Regions from separate parts of the Arthrobacter sp. Helios genome, predicted to be linked through region 2. Evidence: riboswitches for the same ligand, from Rfam matches in the RefSeq annotation. Region 2 holds a riboswitch; each other region holds the start of a gene.

Region 1 (3,901 bases), 1.7 Mb from region 2:
TCTGCACCACCGATGATGTCGCGGCCAGCCCGATGTCCTTGGTGGCTCCGGCCAGCGCGGCGAGCAGCAGCACCGGATCGTTGGCCGGCACCTGCAGGCCGCGGCGCACATGGGAGGCCCAGCCGCCGTCGTGGTTTCCGTACAGGCCTACGACGTCGGCGAAAAAGAGGGCGTCGAACTTCGCCGCTTCGAGCTGCCGGGCCAGGTCCGTCCAGAAGCCGAGTTCGTTGAAGCGGTGCTGCTCGGCCTCGGGGTGGCGCCACTGGCCGCCGCGGATGTGGCTGGTGGTGTTCATCAGGAACGCGTTGAGCAGCAGGCGCGGCCGCGGCCCGGAAAAACGGGTGCTGGGGATAGGCATGGTGGTTCTTTCGGTTGAAGGCTAAAGACGCTTGTCAGCGCGCCGGGAAATCCAGGAGCCGCCCAGCTGGACGGCCTGCACCAGCAGGATCATCAGGATGATGGCGGTGATCATCAGCCCGGTCTCATAGCGGTAGTAGCCGTAGCGGATGGCGAAGTCGCCGATTCCGCCGCCGCCCACCAGCCCGGCCATCGCGGAATAGGAGATGAAGCTGACCGTCATGATGGTCACGGAGCTGATCAGTCCCGGCCGGGCTTCCACGAGCAGGACGTCGCGGACAATCTGGCTCCGGGTCGCACCCATGGAGCGGGCGGCTTCCACCACTCCCCCGCCGAGGGAGGTGATGTTCTGCTCCACGAACCGGGCAAAGTACGGGATCGCGTTGATGGTCAGCGGCACGATCACCGCCGCGGTGCCGATGGTGGTGCCCACGACGAACCGGGTAAACGGGATAATGGCGATCAGCAGGATCAGGAACGGGAAGGACCGGACCAGGTTGACCAGCGAGTCCAGGATCCGGTGCAGCTTGGGTTTGTGCACCAGCCCGTTGGGACCGAGCGCATACAGCAGCACACCCAGCGGGGTGCCGATCAGCACCGCCAGCGGAATGGCCACCAGGAGCATGATGCCGGTCTGGCCCAGCGCGGTGAGCAGTTCGGGCCAGACTTCGATGATGCGCTCAAGCATGGTGGGCTCCTTCGAGCCGGCTGGCGGCGGTTCTTTGGGCACGGTCCAGGCTGATTTCATCCGAGATCAGGTAGCGGCCGATCGAGGTGGCGGGGCTGAACCCCGGACGCTGCAGCTCGGTGAGCGCGAACTGTTCCACCACGCGTCCGTCCTCCATCACGGCCACGTTGTCCGCGATCGCCTTGATGACATTCATTTCGTGGGTCACCACCACGATCGTGATGCCGAAGCGGGCGTTCACGTCGCTGAGGTACTGCAGCACGGAGGCGGTGGTCCGCGGGTCGACGGCGGAGGTGGGCTCGTCACACAGCAGCACCTTCGGCTCAGTGGCCAGGGCCCGGGCGATGGCCACCCGCTGCTTCTGCCCGCCGGAAAGCTTGGCCGGGTACGCTTCCGCTTTTTCGGACAGGTCGACGACGGCGAGCGCCTCGAGTGCCCGGCGGCGGCGCTCCGCAGCGTTCCTGACGCCGGAGAATTTCAGGGAAAGCTCCACGTTCTGTGCCGCAGTGCGGTTGTTAAGCAGATTGAAGTGCTGGAAGATCATGCCGATCCCGTGCCGGGTGGCTCGCAGGGCCGCGTCATCCAGCGTCGTCACGTCCACGCCGCCCACGAGGACCCGGCCGGAGGTGGGGCGCTCCAGCAGGTTGATGTTGCGCAGCAGCGTGGATTTGCCTGCCCCGGAGAAGCCGATGATTCCCTGGATGCTGCCACGCGGGATCTCCAGTGACACGTCATCCACGGCGGTGAAGCTGGATTCTCCGGTGCCAAAAACGGTCGAAACATTCTCGATCCGAATCATGCCGTCCTCCTTCGGTCATTGCCCGGCAAGAGGTGAGCACCGCACGGCATCCCCATGGGTGCGTTGAGGCGAACCCATGGGGGGACCAAAAGAAAGCGGGTGCTTCTCCATCGGTCCTGGCGGTAGCACCCCTCTCCTTCGCAGGATTACGGAAGGGGTTGCTGCGGCGTCATGGAGCCAGGTCTCTCAGCCGCTCTGGATGGTTATGGGTCCATAAAAGCCGGGGAGGACCCGGATGGACAAGAAGATTTCCGTGTATGGCCCGGCGCGTCGCTCTGTGACGCACCGGGCGTCACACTACGGCTTTGTGACGTCACGGGAACGGGGGCGTTTCCTGCGCTCCGGGGCGGCAGCCAGCCGGCTGCCACAGGTAGGGCAGGATGGTTTTGTGCCGTTTTCCGAACTCTCTCCCTGCCCTTCCCGGGCGGATTCCCGGGCAGCATCCGCCGCTGCCGGTCCGGACCCCGCATGAGGGGCTGGCTTTTCCTTGGGTCTGCCATCCTGCTGGAGGTTGCCGGCTCCCTCTCGCTGAAAGGCGCGCTCTCCGCACCCGGCTGGTACGCCGTCGTCGTGACCGGTTATGTGGGCGCCTTCGTGCTGCTTTCGGCCACGCTGCGGACCGGAATGCCGCTGGGCGTGGCCTACGGAATCTGGGGAGCTGCCGGCGTCGCGCTGACCGCCGTGATGTCCTTCTTCCTGTTCGCGGAGCCCGTGACCCCCTTGATGGCCCTGGGCATCCTGGCCATCATGGCCGGCGTCCTCTGCGTGGAGCTGGGACGGCAGGCGGCAGAGAAGCGGTCAGGAGGAGAGGCGTAATGGCGTGGCTCTTCCTCTGCACCGCCATCGTCTTCGAGGTGGGCGGCACCCTGTGCCTGCGGATGTCCCTGGACAACAAGCGCTGGTACGCCGGTGTTCTCACGGGCTATCTGGTGGCCTTCACCATGCTGGCCCTCACCCTGGCCGATGGGATGGCCCTGGGTGTTGCCTACGGAATCTGGGCCGCTGCCGGCGTGGCGCTGACCGCGGTCCTGGGTCGGATCCTTTTCAAGGAGCCCCTGACCTGGCTGATGGGGCTGGGCATCGTCCTGATCATCGGCGGTGTGCTCCTCGTGGAGATCGGTGCGGGAGGATAGGAGGCGTGACTCTTTCCGAACGCCCCGCGCTCACCCCCGCCCTGAGCGGGGCAGAGTTCCGCCGCTGGTACTGGCTCAAGGAGGAGCTGCAGGCCTTTGCCCGAAGCCAGGGGCTGCCCGCTTCGGGATCCAAGGAAATTCTGGCCGGGCGGACCGCGGCGTTCCTGGACGGCAAGCCCCTTCCGGCCGTGCCTGCCCCGGCCGCCAGGAAGGAGAGTGCCCGCCGCCTGCTGCCCCCGCTGACCATCCACACCGTGGTCCCGGCCGGGCACCCCTGCAGCCAGGTCCTGCGCGACTTCTTCGTTAACGCCCTGGGCCCCGGGTTCCGGTTCGACGCACCCATGCGGGAATTCTTCGCCGGCAATGACGGCACGGCAACCATGGGCGCTGCGCTCGACCACTGGCATGCCACCCGGGACAGCGCTGCCCGCCCGATTGGGGCGCAGTTTGAGCTGAACCGTTTCTCCCGCGACTGGCACACCCGCAATCCGGGCGGTACCCGGCAGCAGATGCTTGCGGCCTGGAAGGCCCACCGCTCCCTGCCTGTAGACCAGCGGCTGCCCTAGAGTCCGTAGCGCCCGGCTTCGATCACCGGGCAGGTATCCATCACGACGTCGAGCCCGGCGTTGTGCGCGCGCTGGGCTGCAGCTTCATCAACCACACCGAGCTGCAGCCAGACGGCCTTGGCGCCGGCCTCGATGGCCTGGTCCACAATGCTGCCCACCCTCGCGGAGTTCACGAAACAATCAACGACGTCGATCTGGCCGGGGATTTCGGCGAGGCGGGTGTATCCCTTGTTTCCGTGGACGTCCTCGCCCTTGAGGTTAACCGGAATGATCTCCATCCCCAGCGTCTCCTGAATGAACCGGGAGACGCCCACGGCAGGGCGCATCGGGTTGTTGGACAACCCCACCACGGCCCATC
Region 2 (3,901 bases):
GTCCCGGCACCGGGGCGCACGAAATCACTGCCCGCCAGGGAGCAGTTTCACGGTTCCGCGTGAAGGCGGAATGGCAGAAAAAGTTCTGCGTCACGAAAAAGAAGAAGTTTGCACTGCTGGCAGGATACACACGCTCCGGACCCGACCGCCAGACGGCCCTGGCCGAAGATGCACCGCCGGAGGATGCGCCGCCGGCGGCAGCTGTTTCGGGAACAGCCGGTCAGCGAACTGCTGGGCAGGGAAACAGCCGGGCAGGGACAGCCGGTCAGGGAAACAGCTGGGCAGCGGCGGCGTCCCGGTGCTCGGGGAGCCCCGTCGTCAGGGCATAGAGCGCATGGTTCAGCGGGCCGGCTGCAATGAGGGCGGTGCAGCGCTCCACCAGGTGCGGCTCGGAAGTTCCGGTTGCCTCCTCATAGCGCGCGGCGGTTTCCTCCAGCGAATCCGGCGAAATCAGCTGGATATACATGAATTCGAGCGCAGGATCGCTGACCTTGGCGGTGGTCCAGTCCAGCACGGAAACGATGCGGTCTGCCTCATCCAGCAGCAGGTGGGCGGGATACAGTTCACCGTGTGTCAGGACGGTCCGCTCCGGCCAGAGCCGGTCATCGCTGAGCCACTGCTCCCAGCCCGCCAGCAGGTCCGGCGCGATCCGGAACTCCTTTTCCACTCTGCGAAGCCCGTCCGCCCAGTGCCGGCGGACAGCGTGCGGCGTTTCGGCCGGAATACCAGCTGCGGCGGCGGCACCGGCATCCAGGCCGTGCAGGGACGCGATCAGCTCCGCCAGAGACTGCAGATAGGCCTTGCCGGACGGGTCGAAATGCCAGTCCGTCTGGTTCTCCGGACCCACGGTCAGTCCGGGGGAGCCGGGCAGCAGCGGGTAGGCAATCAGGTCATCGGCCTGGATCTGCCAATCCGGGACGGCCACCGAAAGCCGCGGACGGACAAAGTCCAGGATGGCCCGTTCCTCGTCCTGGTTCGCCGCCACGTCCGCCCGGCGCGGCACGCGCAGGACCCACCGTTGAAGAACTTGTTCATTGTCCCGCTCAGAGGTTTGCACTTCCGCAGCAAACGCCACCCGGTAGTCCAGGCCGGCTTCGTTGAAGCGGACGCTCCCCGGTTCGAGCAGCAAACCGTGGCGTGCCGCCAGGGCACAAACGTCGTCCGCGCCGAGATCCTCAACCATGCCCATGATCAGCCTTCCTGGATTGATCAGCCATCTTGGATTGATCAGCCTTCCTGGACGTTCACTGCCGTTGATTTCCGCGGCAGGAAGCACCCAGACTACCGACCCCGCGGCCCGTGCTTCACCAACGGGCTGGCCGGCAGTGAAGTACCGGGGCTGCCCTGTATGACAGCACATGGCGCAATATGACCTTCCGCGACGGGGCGCGAAGCCTCATGGCGCAACATTTGGACCGGGCTGAAGGCGCCCCTAGCGTGGGTCCGGAATCAAGAGTTCCAGCCAACGGCCCTGGCCGGCTGGACAGCAACCCTCTCGTCGTAGCGGGGTGCTCCAGGTGAAGATTCGGCCCTGGCGGAGACCTTCCGCAGGGCAAGTACGGCGCCGGCATTGCCCTCACAGCGGCCTGCGCCTCCCCACCCTTCCGCGGTTTGCCGCGGACCCATTCAGGAGAAGAACCGAACCATGAAACTCAGCAGGAAAATCCTGGCTCTTGCCGCAGCACCCCTCCTTGCCCTCGGCATGGCTGCCTGCGGTTCCGCGGCCGGTGACGAAGGTGCGCCGGTGAAAATCGGCGTCGTTGGTGCCAGCGATCCGTACTGGGCCACCTATACCGAGGCAGCCAAGGCGGAGGGTATCGACGTCGAAATCGTCGACTTCGGCGAGTACACCCTGCCCAACCCGGCGCTGTCAGAGGGTGAGCTGGACCTGAACCAGTTCCAGCACATCGTCTACCTGGCCCGCTACAACGTTGCCAGCGGAAGCGACCTGACACCTGTCGGCTCCACCGCCATCTACCCGCTGGGCCTCTACTCCACGCAGTACGACTCCGTGGAAGAGATCCCCGACGGCGCCACCGTGGCCATCCCCAATGATGAGAGCAACCTGTCCCGCGGCCTGCTGGTGCTGCAGTCCGCAGGTCTGGTGACCCTGGAAGGCGGCGGCAGCGCGTTCTCCACCCTCGATGACATCGATGCAGCAAAGTCCAAGGTCAAGGTGACCACCCTGGAAGCGTCGCTGACACCCACCTCGCTGCCCGACGTTGCCGCAGCCATCATCAACAACGACTTCGTGGAAGACGCCGGGCTGAAGTTTGAGGATGCCATTGCGCAGGATGACCCCGCGGATCCCGCGGCCATTCCCTACGTGAACATCTTCGCGGCCCGCGCCGGCGAGGAAAACAATGAGACGTACGTGAAGCTGGTGGAGATCTACCAGAACACCCAGTCCGTCCAGGACGGTGTGCAGGAGGCCTCAGGCAACACCGCCAAGTTCCTAAAAGTTCCGGTGGAGGACCTGAAGACGTCGCTGGAAAAGGTCCAGAAGGACATCGAAGCCCTGGGCTAACCCCGGCCGCATCACCGAAGGGTCCCGGCCGGCGGCAGCAGCTGCCGGCCGGGACACCCGTCTGAAAAACAAGGAACCTTCATGGCCCTCATTTCACTGCAGAACGTCTCCAAGTCCTATCCGCCGGCCCGGAAGGGCGAACCCGCCGTGGCCGCGCTGAAGGAGATCAACCTCGAGATTGAGGCCGGGGAGATCTTCGGCATCATCGGCTATTCCGGCGCGGGTAAGTCCACCCTGGTCCGGCTCATCAATGCCCTCGAAACCAGCACATCCGGCAGCATCACCGTGGATGGGCAGCAGGTCTCCGGGGTTCCCGAGCGGAAGCTGAAGTCATTGCGCCTGGGCATCGGCATGATCTTCCAGCAGTTCAACCTCTTCAACTCCAAGACCGTCCGCAACAACATCGCCTACCCGCTCCGCGTGGCCGGGCGGAGCAAGCCGGAAATCGCAGCGCGGGTGGAGGAACTGCTCGCCTTCGTCGGGCTCTCGGACAAGGCGTCAAGCTACCCCGAGCAGCTTTCCGGGGGTCAGAAGCAGCGGGTCGGCATAGCTCGTGCGCTGGCCGCGTCGCCCAAAATCCTGCTGGCAGACGAGGCCACCTCGGCACTGGACCCGGAAACCACCCACGAGGTGCTGGCCCTGCTGCGCCGCGTCAACCGGGAACTGGGCATCACCATTGTGGTGATCACCCATGAGATGGATGTGATCAAAAACCTGGCCACGCGGGTAGCCGTGATGGATGGCGGCCGGATTGTGGAACAGGGCGAAGTGTTTGAAGTCTTCTCCAATCCGCGCCGCGAATCTTCGCAGAAATTTGTCTCTACCGTGGTCCGGGGCATTCCGTCACCGGATGAGCTTGCCTCGCTGAAGGCCCGCCACGAGGGCCGGATTGTCACCTTGTCCTTCCGTGACGGCGACGAGGCGCAGGCGGGAGTCTTCCTTGAACTTGCCGCAGCCGGTGTGGGATTCGAACTGATCTACGGCGGCATCAATGACATTTCGGGGAGGGCCTTCGGGCATCTCACCCTGGCGCTCAAGGGAGCGGATCAGGCGATCGACGGCGCACTCGCCTCGGTAGGCACAGGCATCAAGGTAACGGAGCTGAGCTGAATGGAAGAACTGATTCCCCTGACGCCCCAGCTGTGGACGGCCGTCGGAGAAACCCTCTACATAGTGGGCCTGAGCCTGCTGTTCGGCGGAGTGGGCGGACTGCTGATCGGCCTGGGCCTTTACACCACCCGCAGCGGAGCGCTGCTGGCGAACCGGGCGGTCTTCGGTACCCTGAACGTGCTGGTGAATGTCTTCCGCCCCATTCCCTTCATCATCTTCCTGCCCGCGGTCCAGCCACTGGCCCGGTCGATCACGGGCAGCGGA
Region 3 (3,901 bases), 1.3 Mb from region 2:
AGGAGCTGGCCGCTGAAGCCCGCACCTGGGTTGCCGATCTCGGCAAAACCCCGGTCGTCGTCAACGATGCTCCCGGTTTCGCCAGCTCGCGGCTGGGCGTGGCGATTGCCCTCGAAGCCATGCGGATGGTCGAAGAGGGCGTGGCGTCCGCTGAGGATATCGACGCCGCCATGGTCCTGGGCTACAAGCACCCGACCGGCCCGCTGAAGACCACGGACATTGTAGGCCTGGACGTCCGGCTCGGCATCGCCGAGTACCTGGCCTCCACCCTCGGCCCGCGCTTCGAGCCGCCGCAGATCCTGCGGGACAAGGTGGCCCGTGGCGAGCTCGGACGCAAGACCGGCAAGGGCTTTTTCGACTGGAGCTGACCCTCCCCCCTGGCTGCCTCAACCGCACCAGTTTCGGCAGTGAATCCGGCAGCGCCTACGCTGGAGCCATGGACGCTGCCAGCAACCGGACTGTGGCCTGGGAGGGCGCCGTCAACGCCCGGGACCTCGGGGGCATCCCCGTGGCCGGCGGCCGCAGTATCCTGCCGGGCAGGCTCTTCCGGATGGGGCGCTCCGAGTGGCTCACCGGGCGGGGCTGGCAACAGGCCTACGACGCCGGTGTCCGCACCGTCGTGGACCTGCGGAACGAAACCGAAATCGGCAGGCGGGACACCGACCCGCTGCTGCCGCCGTCGGCCGTCCAGGGAATCGCCGTCCTGAACCGGCCCACCCAGGAAACCGCCGATCCGGAGTTCACCGCACTCACCGGACCGTACATGAACTCCCCGCGCTTTTATCCTGCGAACCTTGCCCGGTGGCCGGAGAAATTCGCAGCGGTCGCCCAGGCCATCGCGGATGCCCCGCCCGGCGGGGTTGTCATTCACTGTTCCGCCGGGCGGGACCGCACGGGCCTGGTCGCCCTGCTCCTGCTGCAGCTCGCCGGCGCAGCACCGGAAGCGGCCGCCGCGGACTATGCGGCCGCAGCCGCCGGAATCAATGAATGGCACCGGCGCCAGACGCAGCCGCGGGAGCGCCCCTTGAACGACACTGAACTCGCGCAACGGATCGCAGCCGCGCAGCAGGAGCTGCTGGCCGTGGCGGAGAACCTGGACGCCCGGGATTTCCTGCTCCGGGCCGGAGCAGACAGCCTGACGCTGGACCGGCTTCGGGCCCGGCTGCTGGGGTGAAGCCGCTACTGCGGAAGGGGGAGCCTGGCCTCAGCCGGGTTCTCCCGGCACAGGGCCAGCCGTTCCGTAGCGGCTAAGTGGAAAAAAGAGCTGCCCGCGGGACTGTTGAAGCCGCCGGGGACCAGCAGCGTTGAGTGCCGGGGGCACCACTGAGCGGTGTCGACGGCGGACACCAGAGCCAGCGCCACCCGTGCCGTGTCCTGGTGCCACATCAGCTGCTGGGTGCCGTCAATGACCAGGGCAATAACGTCGAGTCCGGGGTCGGCGTGGACTTCCACCTCGACCCAGTCGTCGTATTCGGCCAGTGCTGCGGCCGGCAGGGACGGAAGTACCTGGGCCGGGCGCGAGGAAGCGATGCTGCTGATGGGGGAGTCACTGGAGTAGGTCACAGTGTTTGTCCTTCGGGGAGTTGTCCTTGTCCGCACCGGTTAGCGCAGACCGCTTCGTCATCCGAACCACCCGCCGAACAATGGGGTTGGTGTGAGGCCAGTCGGAGCTGTTCCTTGCCCGGCGGTGCCGAACGCGGAGGCCGCATCTCGTGAAGTACTGCAAACAGTAGCGCACCCGGCCCCTGTGGCGGAACCCCCGCTCCCGCCGGGCCAAGTAGATGTAAAAGCATATATGGTGGAGGAGGCGGGTAAACTCCGCCGCACCGATTCAAAGAAGAAGGCATTATGCGTGCAGTTGTATTTGAGAAGTGGCAGACCTTCCCGTCCCTGACGGAGGTCGAAAAGCCGAAGCCGGGCCCTGGCGAGGTCCTGCTGAAGGTGGCGGGCGCCGGTGCCTGCCATTCCGACGTCGCGCTCTATAAGGACTTCGCCGAAGGCTCGCCGGGCTCGATCCCTCCCGCCTTCGTCCTGGGCCATGAGAACTCCGGCTGGATCGAAGAGCTTGGCGAAGGCGTCAGCGGCGTGGAGGTCGGCGGCGCGTACCTGGTCTACGGGCCGGTAGGCTGCGGGCACTGCAAGGCCTGCTCCCGCGGGCAGGACACCTACTGCGAGAACGCCGCCGAGATGCCCTACCTGGGCATGGGACTGGGCCGCGACGGCGGTATGGCCGAATACCTGGTGGTTCCGGTCCGGAACCTGGTCCCGCTGGGCGACGCCGATCCTGTCGCCGCGGCACCGCTTTCCGATGCGGCCCTGACGCCGTACCACGCCATCAAGAACTCCCTGCCGAACCTGGCCGGGGGCGGCAAATACGCCCTGGTCGTCGGCCTTGGCGGGCTGGGACAGATGGCGGTGCAGATCCTCAAGGCACTCACCGGCGCCACGGTGATTGCCACCGATATGAAGGAAGAGGCCATGCGGAAGGCCGAAGCTGCCGGCGCCATCGTGGTTCCCGGCGGCGAGGGCCAGGTGGAACGCATCCGGGAGATCACCGGCGGACGCGGTGTGGATGCTGCGTTCGACTTCGTCGGGGTGGGTCCGACCATCAAGACTGCAGCCGCATCGATGGCACCGCAGTCCCGGTTCACTGTGGTTGGCATCGCCGGCGGGACGTATGAGTGGAGCTTCTTCACCACCCCGTACGAGTCCACCACGACCAACACCTACTGGGGCACCATTGAGGACCTGCACGAAGTGGTGGCCATGTACCGCGCCGGTCAGATCAAGCCCGAGGTGGAGCTCTACAGCATGGACAACGCGCTGGAGGCGTACCGGAAGCTGGAGGCAGGCGAGCTCAGCGGGCGCGCCGTGGTTGTTCCGCACATGAAGTAGCTCTGGAGCACCCAGGACGACGGCGGTGCCCGCGTGTGGCGGGCGCCGCCGTCGTGCTTTGGGGCCAGGCAGGCTTGGGACCGGGCAACCCTCGGTCAGGACGTGGCCGCCGTCAGCTCCTGCCGCGGCAGCCGCCGTGTGAGGGCAGCTCCACATCCGCTGTGAACGCGGCCAGATAGCCGTCGCGGTAGCCGGTGGCGTTCGGATGGAGGTCAAACGGCCCGCCATCGAAGATGATCCACGGTTCGGGCGATCCCACTCCGTGCCCGGAGAACTCGTCCACCACGTCCACAAAGGTCGAGCCCCGTCCCAGCTGCGCGGCCAGGACCGCGTTGAGCTTATCCGTTCCTTCGTTGAAGAGGGCCTGGGCCTGCGGGCTGAGCGGCCCGGGCGTGCCTTCCTCGAACAGGTGCGGATAGCCGGTCAGGACGATCTCCGCCCGGGGTGCCAGCGAACGCAGGCGGCCCAGTGATTCCCGCAGCTGGGCGGCGAGCGTGGTTTCGGCGTAGGCCTGGGCGGCCTCAAGTGCCGGGGCGCAGGTGGCCGGCAGCTCCGGACCGGCGCAGGCCGCGACTACCGCGCCAAACCGGACATCATTGCCGCCAATCGTCACCGTGAGAAGATCGGTTCCGCGTCCGATCAGCCCGCCAGCCGCCAGCGCCTCGATCTGTTCCGGCAGGTCCACCGGGCCCTCGGGTGGCCCTGGGGGAGTGCTGAGTGCCGTCGCACCGGCACAGGACTGGTTCGACACCAAGGCGACGCCGTCGAGCCCGTCCAGCAGTGCTGGATATCCCTCCGCCGTCCGGCCGCACGCATCGCGCACCGCGCCGCCGCCATAGCCTGCGGCATAGGAGTCGCCCAGCGCGGCGTAGTCGAAACTGCGGTCCCGTCCGTGGTGCCAGCTCCGGTGCTGGTGGTCCCGGCCGTGCTGCCACCGCTGGTGTGGTCCCTCGCCGTGCCCGCGGCTGTGCCAGGCGTGCTGCCCGGTGGTGTGCGCGGTGTTGTG

The links. A riboswitch is a leader RNA that binds a small molecule or an ion and turns the genes downstream of it on or off. The one in region 2 is predicted to bind S-adenosylmethionine.
Region 1: another riboswitch for S-adenosylmethionine. It lies ahead of ArtHe_RS15955 (ATP-binding cassette domain-containing protein); the one in region 2 lies ahead of ArtHe_RS05545 (MetQ/NlpA family ABC transporter substrate-binding protein).
Region 3: another riboswitch for S-adenosylmethionine. It lies ahead of ArtHe_RS11425 (hypothetical protein); the one in region 2 lies ahead of ArtHe_RS05545 (MetQ/NlpA family ABC transporter substrate-binding protein).

The regions. Positions count from the first base shown of each region.
Region 1 covers NZ_CP095402.1:3,471,829-3,475,729, reverse strand. The annotation lists gene ArtHe_RS15965 (LLM class flavin-dependent oxidoreductase) at 1-358, opposite strand, end outside; gene ArtHe_RS15960 (methionine ABC transporter permease) at 380-1,045, opposite strand; gene ArtHe_RS15955 (ATP-binding cassette domain-containing protein) at 1,038-1,844, opposite strand; SAM riboswitch class I at 1,949-2,050, opposite strand; gene ArtHe_RS15950 (SMR family transporter) at 2,313-2,660, shown strand; gene ArtHe_RS15945 (SMR family transporter) at 2,660-2,977, shown strand; gene ArtHe_RS15940 (SAP domain-containing protein) at 2,983-3,543, shown strand; gene ArtHe_RS15935 (CoA-binding protein) at 3,540-3,901, opposite strand, start outside.
Region 2 covers NZ_CP095402.1:1,246,924-1,250,824, forward strand. The annotation lists gene ArtHe_RS05540 (macrolide 2'-phosphotransferase) at 266-1,360, opposite strand; SAM riboswitch class IV at 1,448-1,565, shown strand; gene ArtHe_RS05545 (MetQ/NlpA family ABC transporter substrate-binding protein) at 1,646-2,527, shown strand; gene ArtHe_RS05550 (methionine ABC transporter ATP-binding protein) at 2,609-3,637, shown strand; gene ArtHe_RS05555 (ABC transporter permease subunit) at 3,638-3,901, shown strand, end outside.
Region 3 covers NZ_CP095402.1:2,527,586-2,531,486, reverse strand. The annotation lists gene ArtHe_RS11435 (3-hydroxyacyl-CoA dehydrogenase family protein) at 1-368, shown strand, start outside; gene ArtHe_RS11430 (tyrosine-protein phosphatase) at 437-1,174, shown strand; gene ArtHe_RS11425 (hypothetical protein) at 1,180-1,563, opposite strand; SAM riboswitch class IV at 1,581-1,718, opposite strand; gene ArtHe_RS11420 (NAD(P)-dependent alcohol dehydrogenase) at 1,849-2,895, shown strand; gene ArtHe_RS11415 (SGNH/GDSL hydrolase family protein) at 3,008-3,901, opposite strand, start outside.